3 regions of the Aminobacter sp. MDW-2 genome follow, and region 2 is predicted to be linked to each of the others. Evidence: riboswitches for the same ligand, from Rfam matches in the RefSeq annotation. Region 2 holds a riboswitch; each other region holds the start of a gene.
The links. A riboswitch is a leader RNA that binds a small molecule or an ion and turns the genes downstream of it on or off. The one in region 2 is predicted to bind cobalamin.
Positions count from the first base shown of each region.

Region 1 (7,167 bases), 2.9 Mb from region 2:
GCGCACGGCGCGCATGAAGGGATCTGGGCCGCAGCAGAACACCTCACGCTCGCGGAAGTCGGGCGACAGCAACGGCAGTCGCACCGCATCGATGCGGCCCATATGGCCGAACCAGCCTTCGCGGCTCGACCGCTCCTCGATCATGAAACCGAGCGACAGTCCGGGCATGTGTGTGCCCAGCAGTTCGAGCTCCTTCCGGAAGATGATTTCTTCCGGACGGCGCGCGCAGTTGACGAAGGCAACGTCCGTCCACGGCGCGCAGTCGTTTAGCCAGCGCAGCATCGACATCATCGGCGTGATGCCGGACCCGGCCGAGACGAACAGATATTTGGCGGCCGGATGCTGGTGCAGCGAGAAGTCGCCTGAAGGGCCATAGGCCTTGATGCGGACGCCCGGCTTCAGATGGTCGAACATCCAGCGTGTGCCGACGCTGCCCGCCTGCGCCTTGACGGTGACGGCGATGGAGAACGGCCGCGACGGGCTGGACGACAGCGTGTAGGTGCGCATGACGGGTGCCGGTTCGGCCGGCAGTTCGAGCGTCACGAACTGGCCCGGCTTGTAGCGGAACCAGGTCTGGTTGTCGGAGCGGAAGGTGAAGGTCCTGACGTCGGGCGCCTCGTCGGTGACGCCGATGACCTCCAGTACCTGGAGCCGGTCGTTCCAGGGCGCCATTTCGTCGAGGTTGCGGTAAAGGCCAAGCTCGGTCATCGCGTTCATGCCCTTCTCCCGGTCAGGCGACGTTTCGCAGGACCGGCTTGCCACCGTCGGCCAGCCGCGGTTCGATGAAGCCGACGTACCATTCGATGAACTGCATGACGCCGCCCTCGTGTTCCTCCGAATAAGGCCCGGGCTCGTAGGCCGGCGATTTGATGCCGAAGGCATTTTCCTCGACGATGCGGCGGTCCTGGTCGTTGGTCTCGGTCCAAACATGGGTCAGTTCGGCCAGGTCGTAGTCGACGCCTTCGACGGCATCCTTGTGAACCAGCCATTTGGTGGTGACGGCCGTTTCCGTGGCGCTGATCGGCAGCACGCGGAAGGTGACGGCATGGTCGCCGAGCACATGGTTCCAGGTTGTCGGATAATGATAGAGCAGCAGCGTGCCGATCCTGTCGGCCGAGACGCTGTCGGAGAGGTTTTTCCGCACTGCGCGCTTGCCCGACATGGTGTAGCTCACCGCGTCACGCAGCAGTGGCGCGCGTGTCGCCCTGTACTGGCCGCCGGCATCGATGCGGAACTTGCTCGGCAACCCCACCGCCTCGCACTTTGCCCAGTGCGCCAGCATTTCGGGATCGCTTTCGGCGCCATTGACGCCGGTAACGTTCGGCGCCTCGGGAAAGGTCTTGCACAGCTCAGGGTGATTGCCGGCGCAGTGGTAACACTCGCGGTTGTTTTCCCAGACCAGCTTCCAGTTTCCCTTCTCGACGATTGTGCTTTCGAAGGCGACCTTGGCTTCGCGCAGCCGGTGCGGCAGCAGGTACGGCTCGACCATGGCCCGCATCGGCGCGAAGTCGGCGGGCTCGTCGGCGAGGCAGATGAAGATGTAGCCGCCGACGGATTCGCAGGCGACCGGCTTCAGGCCGAACTGGCTCTTGTCGAAACCTTCCGCCATCTGGCGCGCAAACAGCAGGCGTCCGTCGAGTTCGTAGGTCCACTGGTGGTAAGGACAGACGAGCTTGGCCGCCGTACCTTTGTCCGTGGTGCAGACGCGGCTGCCGCGGTGGCGGCAGGAATTGTGGAAGGCGCGCAGCTCACCCTTCTGGTCGCGGACGAGCACGACGGGATAGTCGCCGACCTGGACGGTGAAGAAGCTGCCCGGCTTGGCCAGTTCGCAGTCATGGCCGACAAACAGCCAGTCGCGGTACCAGATCAGCTCGAGGTCGAGCCGGTAGAAATCCGGGTCGGTGTAAAAGGGCTGTGCCAGGCTGAACCCGTCGCGGCGTCCGCGCAGCAGCTTCAGCATTTCGTTCTTCGCATCCATGTCCTGTCCTCGCACCAAGGACTGAACGGGTGGCTTGATTTGGGAAGAACGCCAGCCGGCGGACGCAGAGGTCCGTGCAGCAACGATCCGCCTCTTGACCGCCCACCGCGATCAGTCGAGTTCTGTCAGGTTCAAGGCTGGTTTCCGGGCTTCGGAGCTGTCCTTTCGGACTGTCTCGACACCTTCCCAGGCCGGCTGGCCCAGTGGTCTCCCGTCGAAACAATAACTCCGCCACCGTTGCGGGGGCAGCGCCGGCTTCTCACCGGCTTCCCAATTCTCCGCTTCGTCTCACACTCGAAGCAGCACCTTGAACATGACCGGATCAGACCACGGATTGGTGGCCGGGCACGAGCATGAAAACGACACGGGCTCAGCGCAAAGGCGACAGAGCCCATGTGATGTCATCGTGTTGCTATTCGGCCGCTTCGGCGAACGATGCCGGCACATAGTTGAGGATCGGCCCGAGCCAGCGCTCGACCTCGGCGATGGTCATGCCCTTGCGCCGCGCATAATCCTCGACCTGGTCGCGCTCGACCTTGGCGACGCCGAAATAATAACTCTCGGGGTGGGCGAGATAGATGCCGGAGACCGACGAGCCCGGCCACATCGCCATGCTTTCGGTGAGGCTGACGCCGGCGGTTTTCTCGGCATCGAGCAGGCGGAACAAGGTCACCTTTTCGGTGTGGTCGGGCTGGGCAGGATAGCCCGGCGCCGGACGGATGCCGCGATAGGGCTCGCCGATCAGGTCGTCGGGCGCGAGGTTTTCATCAGGTGCGTAGCCCCAGAACTCCTTGCGCACCTTCTCGTGCATGCGTTCAGCGAAGGCCTCTGCGAAACGGTCGGCCAGCGCCTTGACCATGATCGAGGAGTAGTCGTCATTGGCGCGTTCGAAGCGCTCGGCGATCGCCACTTCCTCGATGCCTGCAGTGACCACGAAGCCGCCGAGATAATCCGGCTTGCCGCCGTCGGCGGGAGCGATGAAGTCGGCCAGTGCGACATTGGCCTTGCCGTCGCGCTTGGTCAGCTGCTGGCGCAGGGTGAAGAAGGTGGCAAGCTCCTCGCTGCGTGCCTCGTCGGTGAACAGCCTGACGTCGTCGCCGACCGAATTGGCCGGCCAGAAGCCGATGACGGCCTTGGGCGCGAACCACTTCTCGTCGATGATCTTGCGCAGCATCGCCTGCGCGTCGTCGAACAGCTGGCGCGCCGCGGCGCCCTGCTTCTCGTCCTCGAGGATCTTGGGGTAACGGCCCTTGAGTTCCCAGGTCTGGAAGAACGGCGTCCAGTCGATGTAGCGGGCCAGTTCGGCCAGGTCCCAGGCTTCGAACACCCTGGTGCCGAGGAAGGTTGGCTTCGGCGGCGCATAAGATGACCAGTCGACCTTGTGCGCATTGGCACGCGCCTTGGCCAACGGCAATCGCTGCTTGTCAGCTTCGGCGCGGTGATGGGCGTCGGCGACCTTCTGATATTCGGCTTGCACCTGTTCAACGTAGCCGCCCTTGGCCTCAGGGGACAGCAGGTTGGACACCACGCCAACAGCGCGGCTGGCATCGGTGACGTAGACTGTCTGGCCGGCGCTGTAGCGCGGATGGATCTTCACCGCGGTGTGGACACGACTCGTGGTGGCGCCGCCGATCAGCAGCGGAATGTCGAACCCCTCGCGCTCCATTTCGGCGGCGACATGCGCCATTTCGTCGAGCGAGGGCGTGATCAGGCCGGACAGGCCAATGATGTCGACCTTCTCGTCCTTGGCAACCTGGAGGATCTTGGTTGCCGGAACCATGACGCCGAGGTCGATGATCTCGTAGTTGTTGCAGGCGAGCACGACGCCGACGATGTTCTTGCCGATGTCGTGCACGTCGCCCTTGACGGTCGCCATCAGAATCTTGCCGGCAGTCTGGCGTTCGCCATTGTCGATCCCATTGGCGGCGTTGGCCGCCTTCTCCGCCTCCATATGTGGCAGCAAGCCGGCCACCGCCTGCTTCATGACACGGGCCGACTTGACAACCTGCGGCAGGAACATCTTGCCGGCACCGAACAGATCGCCGACGACATTCATGCCGGCCATCAGCGGGCCTTCGATGACATGCAACGGACGCTCTGCCTGCAGCCGCGCCTCGTCGGTGTCGGCGTCGATGAATTCGGTGATGCCATTGACCAGCGCGTGGCTGATACGGCTCTCGACCGGCCAGTCGCGCCAGGCGAGATCGCGCTCCTTGGCTTCCTTGCCGGCCGCGCCCTTGAAGCGCTCGGCAATGTCCAGCAGCCTTTCGGTGGCGGTGCCGCCGGCCTTGGGCAGGCGGTTGAGCACGACGTCCTCACAGGCCTCGCGCAGCTCCGGGTCGATCGATTCATAGACGGCGAGCTGGCCGGCATTGACGATGCCCATGTCCATGCCGGCCTGGATGCAGTGATACAGGAACACGGCGTGCATCGCCTCTCGCACCGGCTCGTTGCCGCGGAACGAGAACGACAGGTTCGACACGCCGCCCGAGACATGGACATGCGGCAGGGTCTGGGTGATTTCCCGCGTCGCCTCGATGAAGTCGACACCGTAATTGTCGTGCTCCTCGATGCCGGTGGCGACAGCGAAGATGTTGGGATCGAAGATGATGTCCTCGGGCGCGAAGCCGGCTTGCTCGGTCAAGAGCTTGTAGGCGCGGGTGCAGATCTCGACCTTGCGCGCCTTGGTGTCGGCCTGACCCTGCTCGTCGAATGCCATGACGACGACGGCAGCGCCATAGGCCCGGCACAGCCGGGCATGATGCAGGAAGGCTTCCTCGCCTTCCTTCATTGAGATCGAATTGACGATCGGCTTGCCCTGGACGCATTTCAGCCCGGCCTCGATCACCTCCCATTTGGAGCTGTCGATCATGACGGGCACGCGCGCGATGTCGGGTTCGGCGGCGATCAGATTGAGGTACTCGACCATCGCCTTCTTCGAGTCGATCAGGCCCTCGTCCATGTTGATGTCGATGATCTGCGCGCCATTGACGACCTGGTCGCGGGCGACGTCGAGGGCGGCGGCATAGTCGCCTGATGTGATCAGCTTGCGGAACTTGGCCGAGCCGGTGACGTTGGTGCGCTCGCCGACATTGACGAAGGGGATCTCGTCGGTGAGCGTGAACGGCTCGAGGCCCGACAGGCGCATCTGCGGCTTGAGCTCCGGCACCTGGCGCGGTGGATATTTGGCGACAGCCTGCGCGATGGCGCGGATGTGCTCAGGCGTCGAGCCGCAGCAGCCGCCGACAATGTTGATGAAACCCTCGCGCGCGAATTCCTCGACCTGGGAGGCCATGAATTCGGGGCTCTCGTCATACTGGCCGAAGGCGTTGGGCAGGCCGGCATTGGGATAGGCGCAGATGAAGGTCTCGGCGACATCGGACAGTTCGGCCAGATGCGGGCGCATGGCGGCCGCACCAAGCGCGCAGTTGAGGCCGACCGTGAACGGTTCGGCATGACGGACCGAATTCCAGAAGGCCGACGGCGTCTGGCCGGACAATGTGCGGCCGGACAGGTCGGTGATGGTGCCCGAAATCATCACCGGCAGGCGCACGCCCTTTTCGATGAAGATCTCGTCGCAGGCAAAGATCGCCGCCTTGGCGTTGAGCGTGTCGAAGATGGTCTCGATCAGGATGATGTCGGCGCCGCCGTCGATCAGGCCACGCAGCTGTTCGCCGTAAGCGATGCGCAAATCGTCGAAGGTGACGGCGCGGTAGCCGGGATTGTTGACGTCAGGCGAGATCGAGGCGGTGCGGTTGGTCGGCCCGAGCGCGCCGGCGACAAAGCGGCGCTTGCCGTCTTCCTGCTGCGCCCGGACGACGGCGCGGCGGACCAGCCGCGCGCCGTCGCGATTGAGCTCATAGACCATGTCCTCCATGCCGTAGTCGGCCTGGGCGATGGAGGTCGACGAAAAGGTGTTGGTCTCGATGATGTCGGCGCCGGCGATGGCGTATTTGTAGTGAATCTCCTCGATCGCCTTGGGCTGCGACAGGATCAAGAGGTCGTTGTTGCCCTGCTGATGGCAGGCGCAACCGGTGAATTTGTCGCCGCGGAAATGGTCCTCGTCGAAGCCGAGCCCCTGGATCTGGGTACCCATCGCGCCATCCAGGATCAGGATGCGCTCGCGCGCCGCCGCTTTCAGCGCTGCCATCACCTCCGAACCGTCTGGCTTGGCGGCAACCGACCCAAACAGGGCGTCGAGCGAGGTGGCGTTTTGCGACACTTTTCATCCTTTCGGCGACAAAGCCGTCAGGTCACATAAAGACATCTTTATGTCAATATGTCGAGTGTGTCGTTATCGCATTTGCGACCACGCGCAACACGACCAGCCTGCCGGCTAGTCCGGCTGCTTCAGCAGATAGGTGTCCATGATCCAGCCATTTTGCTCGCGCGCCTGTTTGCGGATGCGCTCGATGTCGCCGACGACCTCGCGCAACTTACCCGACACCAGGATTTCATCCGGCGTGCCGACATAGGCGCCCCACCAGATGTCGAGATCACCATCGAGACCGGCGAAGGCACCTTCGCCGTCGAGCATGACGACGACGCTGTCGGCATTGTTGGGAAAACCCTCCGCAAGCTTGCGACCGGTGGTGATGGCGATCGACTGGCCGATCCTGTTCAGCGTGACCTTGTGCCGGGCGGCAAGCGCCTGAATGCTGGTGATACCCGGAATGACATCATATTCGAGTTCGAAGCCGCCCTTGGCCTGCAGCCTGTCGAGGATGCGCAGGGTGCTGTCGTAAAGCGTCGGATCGCCCCAGACGAGGAACGCGCCGCACTCGTCTTCCTCGAGTTCCTCCATGAGCAGCTGTTGGTAGACGCCTTCGACAGCGTCATGCCAATCTGCGACGGCGGTGCCGTAGTCCTCCGCCGCCGGCCTGCGGCGAGGCACCTCGAACGCGACGGTGCGATAGCTCTGGTCGCGGATGAAGCGTTCGCAGATCTCGCGCCTGACCCGCGCCAGCCCGTCCTTCTCGATACCCTTGTCGGGGATGAAGAAGACGTTGACCCGGTTGAGCGCATCGACAGCCTGGATCGTGACATAGTCGGGATTGCCCGCACCGATGCCGATGACAAGAATCCTTCGCTTCATGACGGCATGGCCGTGCCGCCGCCGAGTTCGGCGGCAAGGTCCAGAAACAATTGCCTGAGCCGGCGCGGCCCCGGATGCCTGCCACCATATTCGG
Region 1 is NZ_CP060197.1:242,017-249,183, forward strand. Features, by position in the region: gene H5P29_RS01245 (hybrid-cluster NAD(P)-dependent oxidoreductase) at 1-708, opposite strand, end outside; gene H5P29_RS01250 (aromatic ring-hydroxylating dioxygenase subunit alpha) at 731-1,978, opposite strand; cobalamin riboswitch at 2,096-2,303, opposite strand; gene metH (methionine synthase) at 2,391-6,128, opposite strand; gene cobF (precorrin-6A synthase (deacetylating)) at 6,315-7,073, opposite strand; gene H5P29_RS01265 (hypothetical protein) at 7,070-7,167, opposite strand, start outside.
Region 1: linked by a shared signal. The riboswitch ahead of H5P29_RS01250 (aromatic ring-hydroxylating dioxygenase subunit alpha) and the one ahead of H5P29_RS15475 (CbtB-domain containing protein) in region 2 are both predicted to bind cobalamin.

Region 2 (7,167 bases):
ATCCGCGAACTGCTTGCCATGTCACAGGAGCCGCAGGCCTCCTGCCATCAGGCCGACAGCATCGCCCAGTCGCATCTGCTTGAGGTCGACCGTCGCATCGAGAAGCTCAAGCGGCTGCGCGGCGAGCTCGCCCGCATGATCGACGAGTGCGGCCATGGCCGTATCTGCGACTGCCGCATCATCGAGGTTCTGGCCGATCACGGCCACTGCGCCGCCGACCATGTGGCCTGATTGAGACAGGCGCGCGCCGCCTGTTCGAAGTGCTGCGTCCGGGCCGTATTTCATTTGATATTCCGGCCCTTTGCGGGCTAGGGATAACCCACCTCGAATCCCGAAATCCGCAAGCGGGAAGCGCCGATGGAAGCCCGAAACGACCATAGCCACGGCGCCGACGCCGCTGACGCTGTCCGCGCCGAAATCTATGGCGATGACGGGGTGATTCTCGCGCCGTTCCTGGCCCATATCGGGGCGGCGATCGCCGACCGCGATACGCTGACGCTGAAGCGCGACGTCTCCGTCCTGCACCAGTCCGAACTTGGCGACCTGCTGGAGGCGCTGCTGCCGGAGCAGCGGCTGGCGCTTGTCGAGTTGATGGGCTCGGACTTCGACTTCTCGGCGCTGACCGAGGTCGACGAGGCGATCCGCCTCGACATCGTCGACAACCTGCCCAACGAGCAGATCGCCCAGGCCGTCCAGGAACTCGATTCCGACGACGCGGTCTACATTCTCGAGGATCTCGACACCGAGGACCAGGACGAGATCCTGGCGCAGCTGCCGTTCACCGAACGCATCCGGCTGCGCCGTTCGCTCGACTATCCCGAGGAATCGGCCGGCCGGCGCATGCAGACCGAGTTCGTCGCCGTGCCGCCTTTCTGGAGCATAGGCCAGACGATCGACTATCTGCGCGACGACAAGGACCTGCCTGACCGCTTCAGCCAGGTCTTCGTCATCGACCCGACCTTCAAGCTGCTCGGCGCTGTCGACCTCGACCAGATCCTGCGCACCAAGCGCGCAGTCAAGATCGAAGAGGTGATGCACGAGACGCGCCATGCCATTCCTGCAACGATGGACCAGGAAGAGGCGGCGCGCGAATTCGAGCAATACGATCTGCTTTCCGCTGCCGTCGTCGATGAGAACGAGCGTCTTGTCGGCGTGCTGACCATCGACGATGTCGTCGACGTCATCCAGCAGGAGGCCGAGGAAGATTTGCTGCGCATGGGCGGTGTCGGCGACGAAGAGCTGTCCGACACGGTGGCGGCGACGTCGCGTTCGCGCGTGCCCTGGCTGCTGGTCAATCTCGGCACCGCTTTCATCTCGGCATCCGTCATCAGCCAGTTCGGCGCGACGATCGAGGAAATGGTGGCACTGGCGGCACTGATGCCAATCGTCGCCTCGCTCGGCGGCAATGCCGGCACGCAGACGATGACGGTGACGGTGCGCGCACTCGCGACCCGCGACCTCGACATCTACAATGCCGGCCGCGTCATTCGCCGCGAGGTGATGGTCGGTCTGCTCAACGGCGCGGTCATCGCGACCATCCTCGGCCTCGTTGCCGGCCTGTGGTTCCACAACCCGGACCTCGGCTTTGTCATTGCCGCGGCGATGATCCTCAACATGCTGGCGGCGGCACTCGGCGGAATCCTCATTCCGTTGCTGCTCGACAAATTCGGCGCCGATCCGGCGATCTCGTCATCGATCTTCACGACGATGATAACCGACGTCATCGGCTTCCTGGCCTTCCTCAGTCTCGCCACCTGGTGGCTGCATCTCGGAGCCGCTCCGGGATAGTTGTGCTCGATTGACTTTTACGTAAATCGCGTGCCAGACTCCGCAAGGGATCGGTGACGGTTCCTCGGCTTGCGCGGATCAGTCGCGCGGCATGATCGCCTCGGCTAGTGCCCGGCATGAATTTGAGGCGGGGCGATAGCGTCCGCCGGGTGGAGAGACGATGCGGGAATATTACTCGATTACCGAACTGACCCGGGAATTCGACATTTCGACGCGCACGCTGCGCTTCTACGAGGATGAGGGGCTGGTCCAGCCCGTCCGCCGTGGCCGCACCCGCCTGTTCAGACCATCCGATCGGCATCTCATTCGCCAGATCATGCGCGGCAAAAGGCTCGGCTTCTCGATCAACGAGATCCGCGAGATCATCCAGATGTATCGCGAGCCGCCCGGCGAAGTTGGTCAACTCAAGCTGATGATCAAGCGCATCGAGGAGAAGCGCGAGGACCTGCGCCAGAAGCGCCGCGACCTCGAGGAAACGCTGGCCGAGCTCGACCAGGCCGAGGAATCCTGCGTCGAGCGGCTGGTCGAACTCGGCGTCAACACCTGACGCCCGATCCGGTCACGCTCTGCGGGCGGCAGCCCGGACTCGCCTACGGCATTGTGGTATGGTCAACTACCCCTTGGGAGTAGCTCCAATGTCCATGCTCGTCAGGACGGTTCGCGACTGGCCGGTCGTGAGCTTCGTGCTGCTGGCATTCGCGATCACCTGGATAGGTTTCATTCCGTTCTATCGGGCAGGCGGCGAAGACATCGCCTGGTTCACTTTCGGCCCGTTTGTCGCTGCCATCGTCATTTCGGCTGTCCTGGGCGGCTGGCCAAGGGTACGTGCCCTGCTTGCCTCGATTGTTAAGTGGCGTGTGCCTCCGGTGTGGTACCTGGTGGCGATCGGCATGCCGCTGGCGGTGCAACTGCTTGCTATCTGGCTCAATCCGATGTTCGGCTCGGCCCCGCCAAACTGGGCGAATGTGCCGGCCGTCACGGAAATCGCCGTCATGGTCTCGTTGCTCATGGTTTTCAGTGGTCCGCTTGGCGAGGAGCCGGGATGGCGGGGCTTTGCACAGCCCTTGCTTCTCGGCGAGCGCGGCGCGCTGAATGCCAGTCTGGTGCTCGGGCTGATCTGGGCGGCCTGGCACCTGCCGCTGGTGCTGCTGAACGACTACAGCATTTCAAGTGCGCTCAATGTCATGGCGGCAGCGGTGGTGTTCACATGGCTGTACCAGAACTCGGCCGGAAGCGTGCTGCCGGCGATCCTGATGCATGCATCGCATCAGAACAGCGTCCGCTATCTCGGCCGCGTGTTTGAAGGCGGCGATGCGGCCCAGCATCAATGGATCGGCTTGATCTTATGGCTGGTGTTCGCGCTGGCCATCGTCGTCGTCTATGGGACGAGCAGTTTTCTCCGAAGGCAAGCGACCGCCGTCGCCGGTTAGATCCAGCGCCGGACCTTCTTCGCGTAATCGATGTATTTCTTGCCGAAACGTGCCTGCAGGTGCTTTTCCTCCGGTACGATGGCGAGCTTTTGCGTGGCAAAGGCGGCAATGAGGGCCAGCGCCAGGAACCAGACATTTGCGGTGATCAGCCCGATGGCGATCATCAGCAGCGTGTTGGCGAAATAGATCGGGTTGCGGGTGAAGGAGAAGGCGCCCGACGTGACCAGATGCTCGGACGGCCTGTCGGGGCGGATGGTGGTCTTGGCCCGCTTCAGCGTCTGCATGGCCGAATAATAGATCGCAACAACGCCGGCAACCGCCAGCCAGCCGGCGGCAAAAAGCAAGTCCGACAGCGGTTCGGTGATCCACGGCAAGGGATAGAGCAGTCCGAGCACCGCCGCCACCACGATTGCTGCGAGGTAGAGGATCGGCGGCCATGGCACCTTGCTGGGGGCGGCGTTGGGATTGGTCACTGCGCTCCTCCTGGTATCGTCTGATTTTCGGTGCTTGTCGTGCACATGGCGGCGGTCTGCCCGACATGGGCCTTCAACTTCGGGCTCTGGTCGGAGGCATAGAGCCGATCGAACGAATCATCCTTCTGCAACTCGTCGAGCATGCAGACACAGTAGCGCGAGCAGAAATCGGTGTCGCGGCTCTGCTCGCAGGAAAGCTGGCAGGATTTCAGGAAAGTGACCTCGCGGGTTTCGACCGGGGCCGGGAAGAGCTGGGCGAAGAGCCAGACCAGCGAGATCATCACCGGCTGGTGAATGAGGTAAAAGGCAAGGCTGTGGCGACCAAAGAAGGAGAGGGGGCGCGACCAGGCGCCGGGCTGAAGCCGCGCCATCTTTTCGATCAGGCCTGCCCTGAGCGCCAGTCCGGCGACGCCGATGCCAGCCAGCACCGCGCCGAAGAAGGGGAACAGCGGGACGAAATCGTTGGAGCGCGGGTTGGCGGTGGAAAGGCCGATCCAGACCAGGGCCGGGTGATTGAACGCCTCCGAGCGCAGATAGTGGGGTGCTACGATCACCAGAGCAGCGGCGATCAGCGTCAGCACCGGCGGGACGCGCAGGAAGGCAAGGCCAAGCACGCTGGCGAGCGCGATATGATGCAGGATGCCGAAGAAGATGAAGGTGTCTGGCGTGGCGAACCAGGTGGCGACGGTGATCGCTAATGCCGCCGCTGTCACCATGGCGAGCCGCCTGAAATAGCCGGGCCAGCGGATGCCCTTGGCATGTGCCAGCACCAGGCTGGCACCGACGAGGAACAGGAAGCTCGAGGCGATGCAGCGCGCGAACAGCTTCCAGTTGCCATAGGCGGTCATGCCCGGATCGGCATAACCGAAGAATTCGAGGTCCCAGGCGAAGTGGTAGATCGCCATGGCGATCAGGGCTACGCCGCGGGCGATGTCGATGACCGATACGCGCCGAGAAGGTGCTTTGATCTGGTCGGGGTCCGGTTGCATCGTCATGTTGTTCGCTTCTGCGTTTTCGGGTGTTGCAGCGCCCATGCAGCACTATCATGGTTGAAGCGGGGCGGAAGAGAGCAGAACTGTCTGTCGTGCACAGGGTTAAGCAATTGATGGGGCGGGCATGAGCGGACGAAAGATGGCGCTGACCGAGGAGCTGGTGGCGCGTTGCCATCGCGAGGTCGCTGACACGGGCCCCGACCCCGATGCGATGCATCTCGACGACGCCGACTATGAGGTGATGATCGACGAGACGCTTGCCGCGCGTCCCGGCAATGGACCGTTGTGGCTGTTTGCCTATGGATCGCTGATCTGGAAACCCGAGGTGGAGCACACCGACGAAAGGGTGGCGCTGGTGCGCGGCTGGCACCGTTCGTTCTGCATCAACATGACCCGCTGGCGCGCCACAAAGGCTGAGCCTGGACTGATGATGGGCATGGATCGCGGCGGCCAGTGCAAGGGCGTGGCGCTCAGGCTGACGGACGGCGACCGCCGCGAGCAGCTGGACAAGCTGTTTCGCCGCGAGATGACGCTGAAACCCTCCACCTACAAGCCGCGCTGGCTGAAGCTCGCCACCGATGAAGGTCCGTTGACCGCGCTCGCCTTCGTCATCAACCGCAAAGGCCACGCCTATGCCGGCGCGCTGGGCGAGGACGCGGTGGCGGAGCGACTGGCGACGACCTGCGGCCATTGGGGTTCGGCTGCGGACTATCTCTATAATGTGGTCAGCAACCTCGAGCAGCGGGCGATCCACGATCGGCATCTGTGGCGGCTCCAGCATCTGGTGGCCGAGCGAATCGTGGCCCGCGGATGATCGCCGGAACGCCGCTTTCGAGCGCGGCGGCGTCGGAATTTGGTTTGCCGCCCAAGCCATTTGTTTCTATAGTTGCGGCGTCGTCGGTTCCGTTACGGAATCAAGAGGGAATGCGGTAAGGGCCATTTGAAGGTCCAAAGCCGTGGCTGCCCCCGCAACTGTATGCGGTTAGCTCTCCCCAAATGCCACTGAAGCTTGCTTCGGGAAGGCGGGGAAGGGTGCCGATCCGCAAGCCAGGAGACCTGCCGGCGACAGGCACTTATCTCTGTGCCCTCGGGTGGAGGGCGAAAGGACTTGTGATGAACACTGTTTCTGCTCTCGGCACCGACGTCTCTTCGCCGTCGCGTAGCATGCAGCTGGCGCTTGCCGCGCTGCTCGGCCTTTTCGTTGTTGGCTTCCTCGGGTTCTCGCATATGGACGTGGTGCACAACGCTGCCCACGACTATCGCCACTCGATGGCTTTCCCCTGCCACTAACCAAGGCGATCCAACAATGTCCATCTTCAGAAACGTCGTGTTCATCGCGGCGATCAGCGGGCTATTGGCAGGCGTGGTCCTTGCCGCACTCCAGACCTATGCAACCGTCCCGCTGATCCTCAAGGCGGAGACCTATGAGAACGCTGGCGGTGGCCATGAGCACGCCGCGGCACCAGTTGCCGGCACTGAGGCGACCGCCCCTGCGGCCGGCGCCGAAACCACGGCGGCACAGACTGCGGCGCCAGCCGAAGAAGAAGCCTGGGCTCCGGCCGACGGCGCTGAACGTTTTGCCTATTCGGCGCTCGCCAATATCGTCAGCGGCATCGCTTTCGGCCTGATCCTGGTCGCCGTTTCCGAGTTTGCCGGTGGCATCGCCAACTGGCGCCAGGGCGTGTTCTGGGGCTTTGCCGGCTTTGCCGTGTTTACCCTGGCTCCCGGTCTAGGCCTGCCGCCGGAGCTGCCGGCGATGCCGGCCGCCGATCTTGGCGCACGCCAGATCTGGTGGACGCTGACCGTCGTCGCCACCGCGGCGGGTCTCGCGCTGATCGCCTTCAAGCAGTCGCTGCCGCTGGCGATACTCGGTGTGGTGCTGATCGTTGCGCCGCACATCGTCGGTGCACCGCAACCGGAAAGCCACGAGTCGCCGATTCCAGCAGACCTGCACCACAGCTTCGTCGTCGCCGTCACCATCACCAATCTGGTGTTCTGGGTCGTGCTGGGTGCGGTGGCGGGCTACGTGCGCAACCGCTTCATGAGCGAGCCGGCGCCGTCTCTGAACAGCCGCCTTGCCTGAGAAGCTGACCCTCCTGCTCGGCGGCGCGCGCTCCGGCAAGAGCGCGCATGCCGAGCAACTCATCACCCATTTTTCTGCGCCGTGGACCTATGTTGCCACGGCGCAGGCTTATGACGACGAGATGCGTGAGCGCATTTCGATCCATCTGGGACGCCGTGGCGAGGGCTGGCGGACGCTCGACGCGCCGCTGGATCTGGTCGGCGCGCTCGCCAGCCTGCCCGATGGCGCGCCTGTTCTGGTCGACTGCCTGACGCTCTGGCTTACCAATCATCTGCTGGCCGATCATGACGTCGAGGCCGAATGTGCGGCGCTCGTCGAGGCACTGTCGCGTCCGCGCGGGCCGTGGTTCGTGGTCTCCAACGAGGTTGGGCTCGGCATCGTGCCCGACAATGCACTGGCCC
Region 2 is NZ_CP060197.1:3,158,898-3,166,064, forward strand. Features, by position in the region: gene H5P29_RS15440 (helix-turn-helix domain-containing protein) at 1-231, shown strand, start outside; gene mgtE (magnesium transporter) at 358-1,788, shown strand; gene H5P29_RS15450 (MerR family DNA-binding transcriptional regulator) at 1,949-2,335, shown strand; gene H5P29_RS15455 (CPBP family intramembrane glutamic endopeptidase) at 2,424-3,218, shown strand; gene H5P29_RS15460 (isoprenylcysteine carboxylmethyltransferase family protein) at 3,215-3,691, opposite strand; gene H5P29_RS15465 (DUF1624 domain-containing protein) at 3,688-4,686, opposite strand; gene H5P29_RS15470 (gamma-glutamylcyclotransferase) at 4,808-5,497, shown strand; cobalamin riboswitch at 5,565-5,762, shown strand; gene H5P29_RS15475 (CbtB-domain containing protein) at 5,797-5,973, shown strand; gene H5P29_RS15480 (CbtA family protein) at 5,990-6,766, shown strand; gene cobU (bifunctional adenosylcobinamide kinase/adenosylcobinamide-phosphate guanylyltransferase) at 6,759-7,167, shown strand, end outside.

Region 3 (7,167 bases), 1.1 Mb from region 2:
GGCCAGAAGCAGCAGCATGGCGCCGCAGATCGCCGAAAACGGGATGAGATGGCGATGGTCGCTGCCGATCAACAGCCGGGCGACATGCGGCCCGATCAACCCGACAAAGCCGATCACGCCGGTGAAGCTGATGACCACCGCCGAGACCACCACCGACAGCACGACGGCGATGCCGCGCAGCAGCGCGACATTGATGCCGAGCGAACGCGAAACGTCGTCGCCGGCGCTCGTCAACGCGTTGAATTGCCAGGCCCGCGACTGCGCCAGCGGCAGGGCGACCAGCAGTGCCGCACCAGAGACGGCAACCGCATCCCAGCCGATGCCGTTCAGGCTGCCGAACGTCCAGTGCACGACCCGGGCCAGTTGCTCCTGGGTGGCGACGAACTGCACGGCTGCGGTCATGGCGCTGAACAGGTACATCAGGGCAATGCCGGTCAACACCATCGTCTGTGCCCCCATGCCGCGCAGCCAGGCCATGGAGAACACCAGCACGGCGCAGCCGAGCGCGAACAGAAATGCCGTCAGCGGCACGAAATAGAGCCCGGCGGCGCTGAAGCCTATGCCGAACATGATGGCGATCGAGGCACCGAAGGCCGCCGCCGAGGACACGCCGATCGTGTAGGGGCTAACCAGCGGATTGCGGGTGATCGCCTGCATCAAAACACCGGCGAATGCCAGTGACCCACCGGCTACCATGGCCATGACGACGCGCGGCAGGCGCAGATGAACGAGCACCCGCGCCTGCTGCGGATCGACCTCGGCGACGAAATGACCGAACGAGACCTTTTGCAGGATGACCATGAGCAGCGTCACCAGCCCCGTCTCGGCGATGCCGACGATGGCAACGCCGCCGGCGACGAGCAGCAGCACAAGCAGCGACCACAAGATGACAGCCGCCTTGCGATAGCCGGCTCGGTGGTAGAGGCTGGAAATGCCGTCGGATTGGCCACGCGCCAAACCGGCACTGCTTGCGATGTCCATGGTCTAGGCTCCGGATTGAGAGGGTACGCCGCCGCCTGACGGGCGGCGGCGTGCTGGTCGATCAGTTGGAGGCTGTGCCCTGGTAGGTCATGCCGCCCTGGAACGGCAGCCCCTGGTAGATCTCGATCCATTCCTTCATCGCAGCCTCGGGATCGACGTCGGTGAAGAGGTCGGGATAGAGCCACTTGGCGACCTGCAGCGCGCCGGTGACCTTGGACGAGCCGCCGGCGAGGTAGTAGTTGATCAGGCGGACATCGCCCGCCTGCCCTGCCGGCGTGCCTGATATTTCCTCGCGCGCGACGATCGCCCTCCAGCTCTCGGCGAATTTTGCCTCCGGGATGGTCTGGTAGGAGCCGGGCTGCAGCTTGATCACCAGGTCGGGCTTGCGCGCGATGATCTCCTCGGGATCGACGGTGAAGCTGTTTTCGTTGCCGCGCGACGACGGCTCCTTCTTGATGTCGATGTCGCCGAAGACATTGGTGCCGCCGCCGGCCTCGATCATGTCGTGCCAGCCTGAGCCGGGCGTGACGGTCACGAGATCACGGACCTCTTCAAGATAAACCTTCTTACGCTCGACGCCCTTCAGACGCTCGGCCAGCAGGTCCATGTACTTGGTGTAGTAGGCGTTCAGCGCATCGGCCTTTTCCTTCTCGTCGAACAGCTTGCCGAACAATGTGACGTTTTCGACATGCTGCAGCGTGTCCCAGGCGGTGACGACCAGCACCGGAATGTCGAAGGCTTCGAGCTGCTTGGCTGCCTCCTCATAGACGCCGTTGCGAGGGATGATGACCAAGTCCGGCTTGAGCGCAACGATCGCCTCGTAATTGGGCTGCGTCTGGCCTTGGCCGACAATGTCGGCTTCCTTGAACTGCGGCCAGTAGGTCGGATCCCGCATCGTGCTGGCATCGACGCCAACGACCTTGTCGATGGCGCCAATGGCGCGGGCGAACTCGACCGCGTAGCGGTTGAAGATCACCGCCCGCTTGATCGGCAGTTCCAGCTCGACCGTTCGGCCGGCATCGTCCGTGAAGCTATCCGCGGCCGCCGGCGCAAGGCCAATGGCGGATGCCGCGGCGAGCCCGAGCCAAAGGATCCAATGTCTGATGTTCATGATCTCTCCTTGCTTGAAAGGGGTGCGCAACGCCTGGCGTTGCCATGCCCGGAAGGCGTCCGGGACAATAGGTAGAGGCGCGATGCCACGGCAGCAGGCGACAAATGCGTCTGCCCAAACTTTCGATATTCTGGGGAAACCGTTCTTCCCGACATCGCCGCGCCAACCTCTGACTGCCCTGGCGGGGATGCGGAAATGCAGACCTGGCGAAAGCCGCAAACGGGCTTCCGGACGGGAACCGGCATTCCTGTGGCACACCCCGACCACGGAATCTCACTCTGTCAGGCAGGTCTCCTGGCTCGCGGGTCCTAGCCTTGTCGCCCGTCTTCCCGGCACGAATGCCAGTGACACAGGGGCAATAGGCTCACCGCTTACAGTTGCGGGACAGCTCCGGTTTCGCACCGGATTCCCTCTTAGCTTCCACCTCGCGGCGGAAGACCATGACGGCGCCAACCTATCGACGGCCAAGGTAAAGTCAAGTTGCCATCCGGGACTATACAGGGCGGCATTTGCCTGAGCCGCGACGATGCTGAGACCAGGTTGCGCGGAACTGCAGGCAGCGCAAACTGTTCTCCGGCTCAGCGAGCCGGCGAAACGGTCACCGAGACGATCTGGAACGGCACCGCACCATAGGTGGCGACCGTCTGCTCATGCTCCCACGCGCGGAACTGTCGCGACGGCCGCGCCGACAGCACCAACGCGCCATCCGCCTGGTCTGGCCGGATGGTACCGCGAAACCGCAAGGTCAGCCGGCCGCCTGATTTACCCAGCTTGCGATAGCGCAGCCGCGCGAAATGGCATTCGCCGCCATTCAGCTCCATCTCGATGCGACGGCGCACCGGCGGCACGTCCAGCCGCACGACAATGTCGATCTCGGCAGGCGCACCGCCAACTGCCGCCGGCGGCAACGGCACCTGCTGCGCCAGTGCCGGGGTGACCTGCCCCGCACCATCGCCCGCCTGTGTGCGCCGACCATGCCAGACGACGCCGGGCAGCTCGCGCTCACGGACAGCGCGTTTCTTGCGCATGCGCAACTGCTTGGCGACACCGCGTGACAGCCAGGTCAGACCCTTGAAGTCGGTCCGCGGCTTGGCCTGCAGCAAGGCAGCGATACGGGCGGCGCCGGCGCGATCGGCCATGTCGACCACCTGCTCCAGCACATCGTCGGGAACCGGCACCGACATCTCTGCTTTCAGATAGCTCAGCGCCACCGCCGTCGGCACGGCAAGGTGCCTGCGGGCGACGACGTCGCAAAGCACGGCCCAGTCGACGCCGCCGGCGCGGATCGCCGAGGCTGTGTCGACCAGCCAGTCGCTGTGGGTATGAGCGTCGAGGCCGCCATGGCCGATCGCCAGCGTCACCCGGTCGGCGGTCGAAGGGACCAGCACGTCGAGACTGGTGAAGGAGGCCGGCGTGGCGCGCTGCCAAACCGCAGCGTCGTCCGCCTCATCTGCCTGCGACCAGTCATAAGCGACCTGGTGCAGATCGATGTCGCCATAGCTGCCCTTGAAGAAATTCATCGACCGCACCGCAGCTAACCGCGGCTTGAGATATTGGGGACTGACCCCTGTCGACACCTGCCAGTCGCCATGACGCAGCATGTCGAAGGCGGCCACCATGTGCTCGGGGTGCACAAGGATGTCGATGTCGTGCGCCACCCGGCCGCGCTGTGCCGCCGGCTCCACCGCGATGCGGCTCGCGCCCTTGAGCAGCATGATCGGCACGCCGGCCGCGACGATGGCCCTCAGTGCGGGCTCGGCCTCGCGCATGGCAAGCCGCGACTTGGTCCACAGCATCTTCTGCAGGCCAGCGAGACGCGGATAGGCGGGATGCATCGCCAGCGCCTTGCCGAACCGGTCGGCGATCGCGGCAAGCAGCCTGTGCTCGCGGAACTCGACGGCATCGATGTCGTTGGCATCGAGCCACCGCAAGGCCTGCGTCTGCGCGACCGCATGGTCCGGCAACAGCACCGCCTTGAGCAACTGGTCGAGACCGTTGGTTGGCCATGCCCAGCCATAGTCGGGGAAGCGCCGGCCGATGCGGCGTGACGTGGATGCCATCAGCCCTGTCCGGCGTTCTTGAGCTTGCGCCGCAGCATGGCCATTCTTGCGACCTCGAGATAGCCACGGTCGCGCTCGGGATCGCGGCCGTAGGACATGCTTCCCGGCAGGATCCGGCGCAGGGCCAGGACCTCATCGATCATGCCGAGCTGGTGGCCGTCTTCGCGGGCCCGGCCAAGCCAGTCGACCATTTCACCGCGGTTGCCTGGCGGGTCGATCACCGAGCCGACGGAAAGCGCCACCTCGCTACGGACCAACATCGTCGTGCGCGACCAGCCGGGCGTCACCTTGCCGGTGCCATCGTCTGGTTCGCCATGCCGAAAGGTTCGCCACTGCGTGAACACGGCAGCCAGCTGCGGCGCCTCTTCCAGCCTGCGAAACTGACGCTCGATCTTGTCGCCAAGCCACAGATCGTCGGCGTCGACAGTTGCAATGAAGGGCGCCCTGGCCAGCGCGAAGCCGCGCGTCGTGGCACTGCCCGGTCCGGAGTTGTCCTGCCTGACATATCGGACCGGAACGCCCGATTGCCGCGTCACCGCCTCGGTCTCGTCGGTCGAGCCGTCATCGACGACGATGATCTCGGCAGGCGGCACTGTCTGCGCGGCAACCGAGCGCAGCGTCTCGGCGATCGTGCGGGCCGCGTTCCAGGCGGGAATGACGACGCTGTATCTCATGACCGCAGCGGCGCCCCATCGCCCGACGGATGCGCCACCTGGATGAAACCTCTGAGGTCGCCGAGCGTCGGGTCGGCCTTGCGGCGGCGCATCGATTTCTGCATCGCCTTGAGGAACTCCCGCCGCGACTCGGCGACGTTCCGGGTCAGATTGTGTTCATGGCGGCGGTAGTAGAGCGCGATCGTGTCGGGAAAGACAAATCGCGCCCTCTGCTCGAAGATGCGAAACAGGAAGTCGGTGTCCTCTGCCTGCGCCAGCTCCTCGTCGAAATCGCCGATCCGCGCGATCAGGCTGCGCCGATAGATGCCGGCCGACAGATGCACGCCGCGAAAGATGCGGTCGTCGCATCCTGCAACCGGCTCGAGCGTCTCGTCGTCGATCTGGTCGACCATGCGCATGTAGGAATAGGTGAGTTCGAGCGCCGGATCGGTCTTGAAATAGGCAAGGTCGGCGGCAAAGCGCCCGGCGGGTGAGATGTCGTCGGAATCGATGAAGGAGACGAACTCGGTGTCGTCAGAGAGCCGGCGCAGGCCGGCATTGCGCGCCTTGGTCACGCCTGAATTGGCTTGTGAGAACAGGCGGATCGGCGCGCCGTCGGCGATGAATGACCGCACAGCCGCCACGGTACCGTCGACCGAGCCGTCGTCGATGACGATGATGTCGAGCTGCGCGGCGTCGCTCTGTCGCAAAACCGAGCGCAGCGCCGAGCCGATGTAGCTCTCGCGGTTGTAGACGGGCAGCACGATGCCCAGCTTCATGAATTGCCCCTATCCAGAAACGCGGCGATCGTCTCCGCGATCTCGTTGCCGCGCGTGCCCAGTGTCAAAGTGTAGCACGGCAACCGACGTGTCAGCTCGCCAAAGAAACGAAATCCGCTTTCGCGTTCGCCCGGCATCTGCGCGATGCCGGACGGCGCCAGCGCCATAAGCGCGTCCTTGCGCGAAAGCGGCGTGATGGTGCTTTGCGCGGCGCCCGATATCTGCGGCACAAGCAGCGCCACGATGTCGAGTTCACTGGCGACGCCACGCGGGCAAAGATCCTGGACCCTGAACTGGTACTTGCCTTGCCAGTTGAGGAGGCCTGGATCGGGCAACAGCCGAGCTAGCCCAAGTCGGTCGAAACCCGCCTGGTCCTGCTTCAGCGTCGTGAACAATGGGCGCGCCAGCGAACGGTCACCGTCGAATTCGACCAGCACGTAGTCGTCACCGACGCTGTCGAGCCCGGCAAGCAGGCCCGAGGCGACCGTGCCCGACTTGCCGGCGCCGCCGGCCCCGGCCAGCAGCACGCCCCTGCCGCCCTTGCCGAGCGTTCCGGCATGCGTGAGGCGCATGCCGCGCGCCGCATATTCCCAATGCAGGAAGCAGCGCAGCGGGGCACCGAACTCCCATGGCGGGCAGCCGTCGGCGGACCGCATGAGCTGCACGCCCAGCCGCTTTTCGACATCGTAGAACTGCCAGTAGCTGAGGTCGTGGAAGTAATGGCCGCGCAGGCCGTTGGCTTCGAGCCGCTCGGAAAACATGTTCGGATGAAACAGCGCCTCGCCCCACAACGCCGGCTGCGGAATCGAGCCAATGCCAGGGTGGGCGAGAAAAATCCGCCCCGGCGTCGCCGGTCGTCCGGCAGCTATCTCTGCAACCATGCCATGGCCAAGCGCCCTCGCCAGTTCGCCGTGATCGGAAAACACGTCGATCGCCAGGCCGGGCAGCTCGACCCGGCTTTTCCCGGGAAAGGCATCGGCATTCGCCTCGCAGGCGGCGAGGAGCTCGCGCGCATAGTCGGCAAGATCGTCAAGGGTTACACGTCGCATCGGAACCTGAAGGCAGCAAGTGGTATCGAAATGCGCCGGAAACCGGCGCTACTGCTTCACCGCCGGCCAGCCGGCAGGCTCGTCGACGTCGTGGATCGGGTCGACCATCACCAGGTCGGCGAGCTCGTCGTGCATGTCGATCTTGAGCGCCTCGCGGGCCGCCGCCAGGCGCTGCGCGAGCTCGGGCGACAATGCGGCCGATGCCATGCCGGTCGCAGGCGAAAGCAGTCCATACTCGTTCAGCCTGGCAATGAAAGCATCCAGGTCGGCGGCGGAAAGCTGTCCGCTGCCGCAGGTGCGGCCGACCAGACTTGCCGGCGGAACCTGTGCGATCAGCGCTTCCCATACACAGCTGCCGCTGTCGGAGAAGCCGAAATACCTGCCGCTGGCGAGGTCGAGAACGACCGCGTCACCATCGAACGTCTCATAGACGATGTCGTTGCCCGAGACCGCGTAAATTGTCGAATACCCCACGCCTGCCCTACCCCTAGGTTTTTTCCCGGCAAACTGCTTATCAAGCAAATGCACATATAA
Region 3 is NZ_CP060197.1:2,061,569-2,068,735, reverse strand. Features, by position in the region: gene H5P29_RS10135 (iron ABC transporter permease) at 1-981, opposite strand, end outside; gene H5P29_RS10130 (ABC transporter substrate-binding protein) at 1,043-2,092, opposite strand; cobalamin riboswitch at 2,359-2,550, opposite strand; gene H5P29_RS10125 (nucleotidyltransferase family protein) at 2,671-4,152, opposite strand; gene H5P29_RS10120 (glycosyltransferase family A protein) at 4,152-4,826, opposite strand; gene H5P29_RS10115 (glycosyltransferase) at 4,823-5,584, opposite strand; gene H5P29_RS10110 (serine kinase) at 5,581-6,633, opposite strand; gene H5P29_RS10105 (PqqD family protein) at 6,682-7,107, opposite strand.
Region 3: linked by a shared signal. The riboswitch ahead of H5P29_RS10130 (ABC transporter substrate-binding protein) and the one ahead of H5P29_RS15475 (CbtB-domain containing protein) in region 2 are both predicted to bind cobalamin.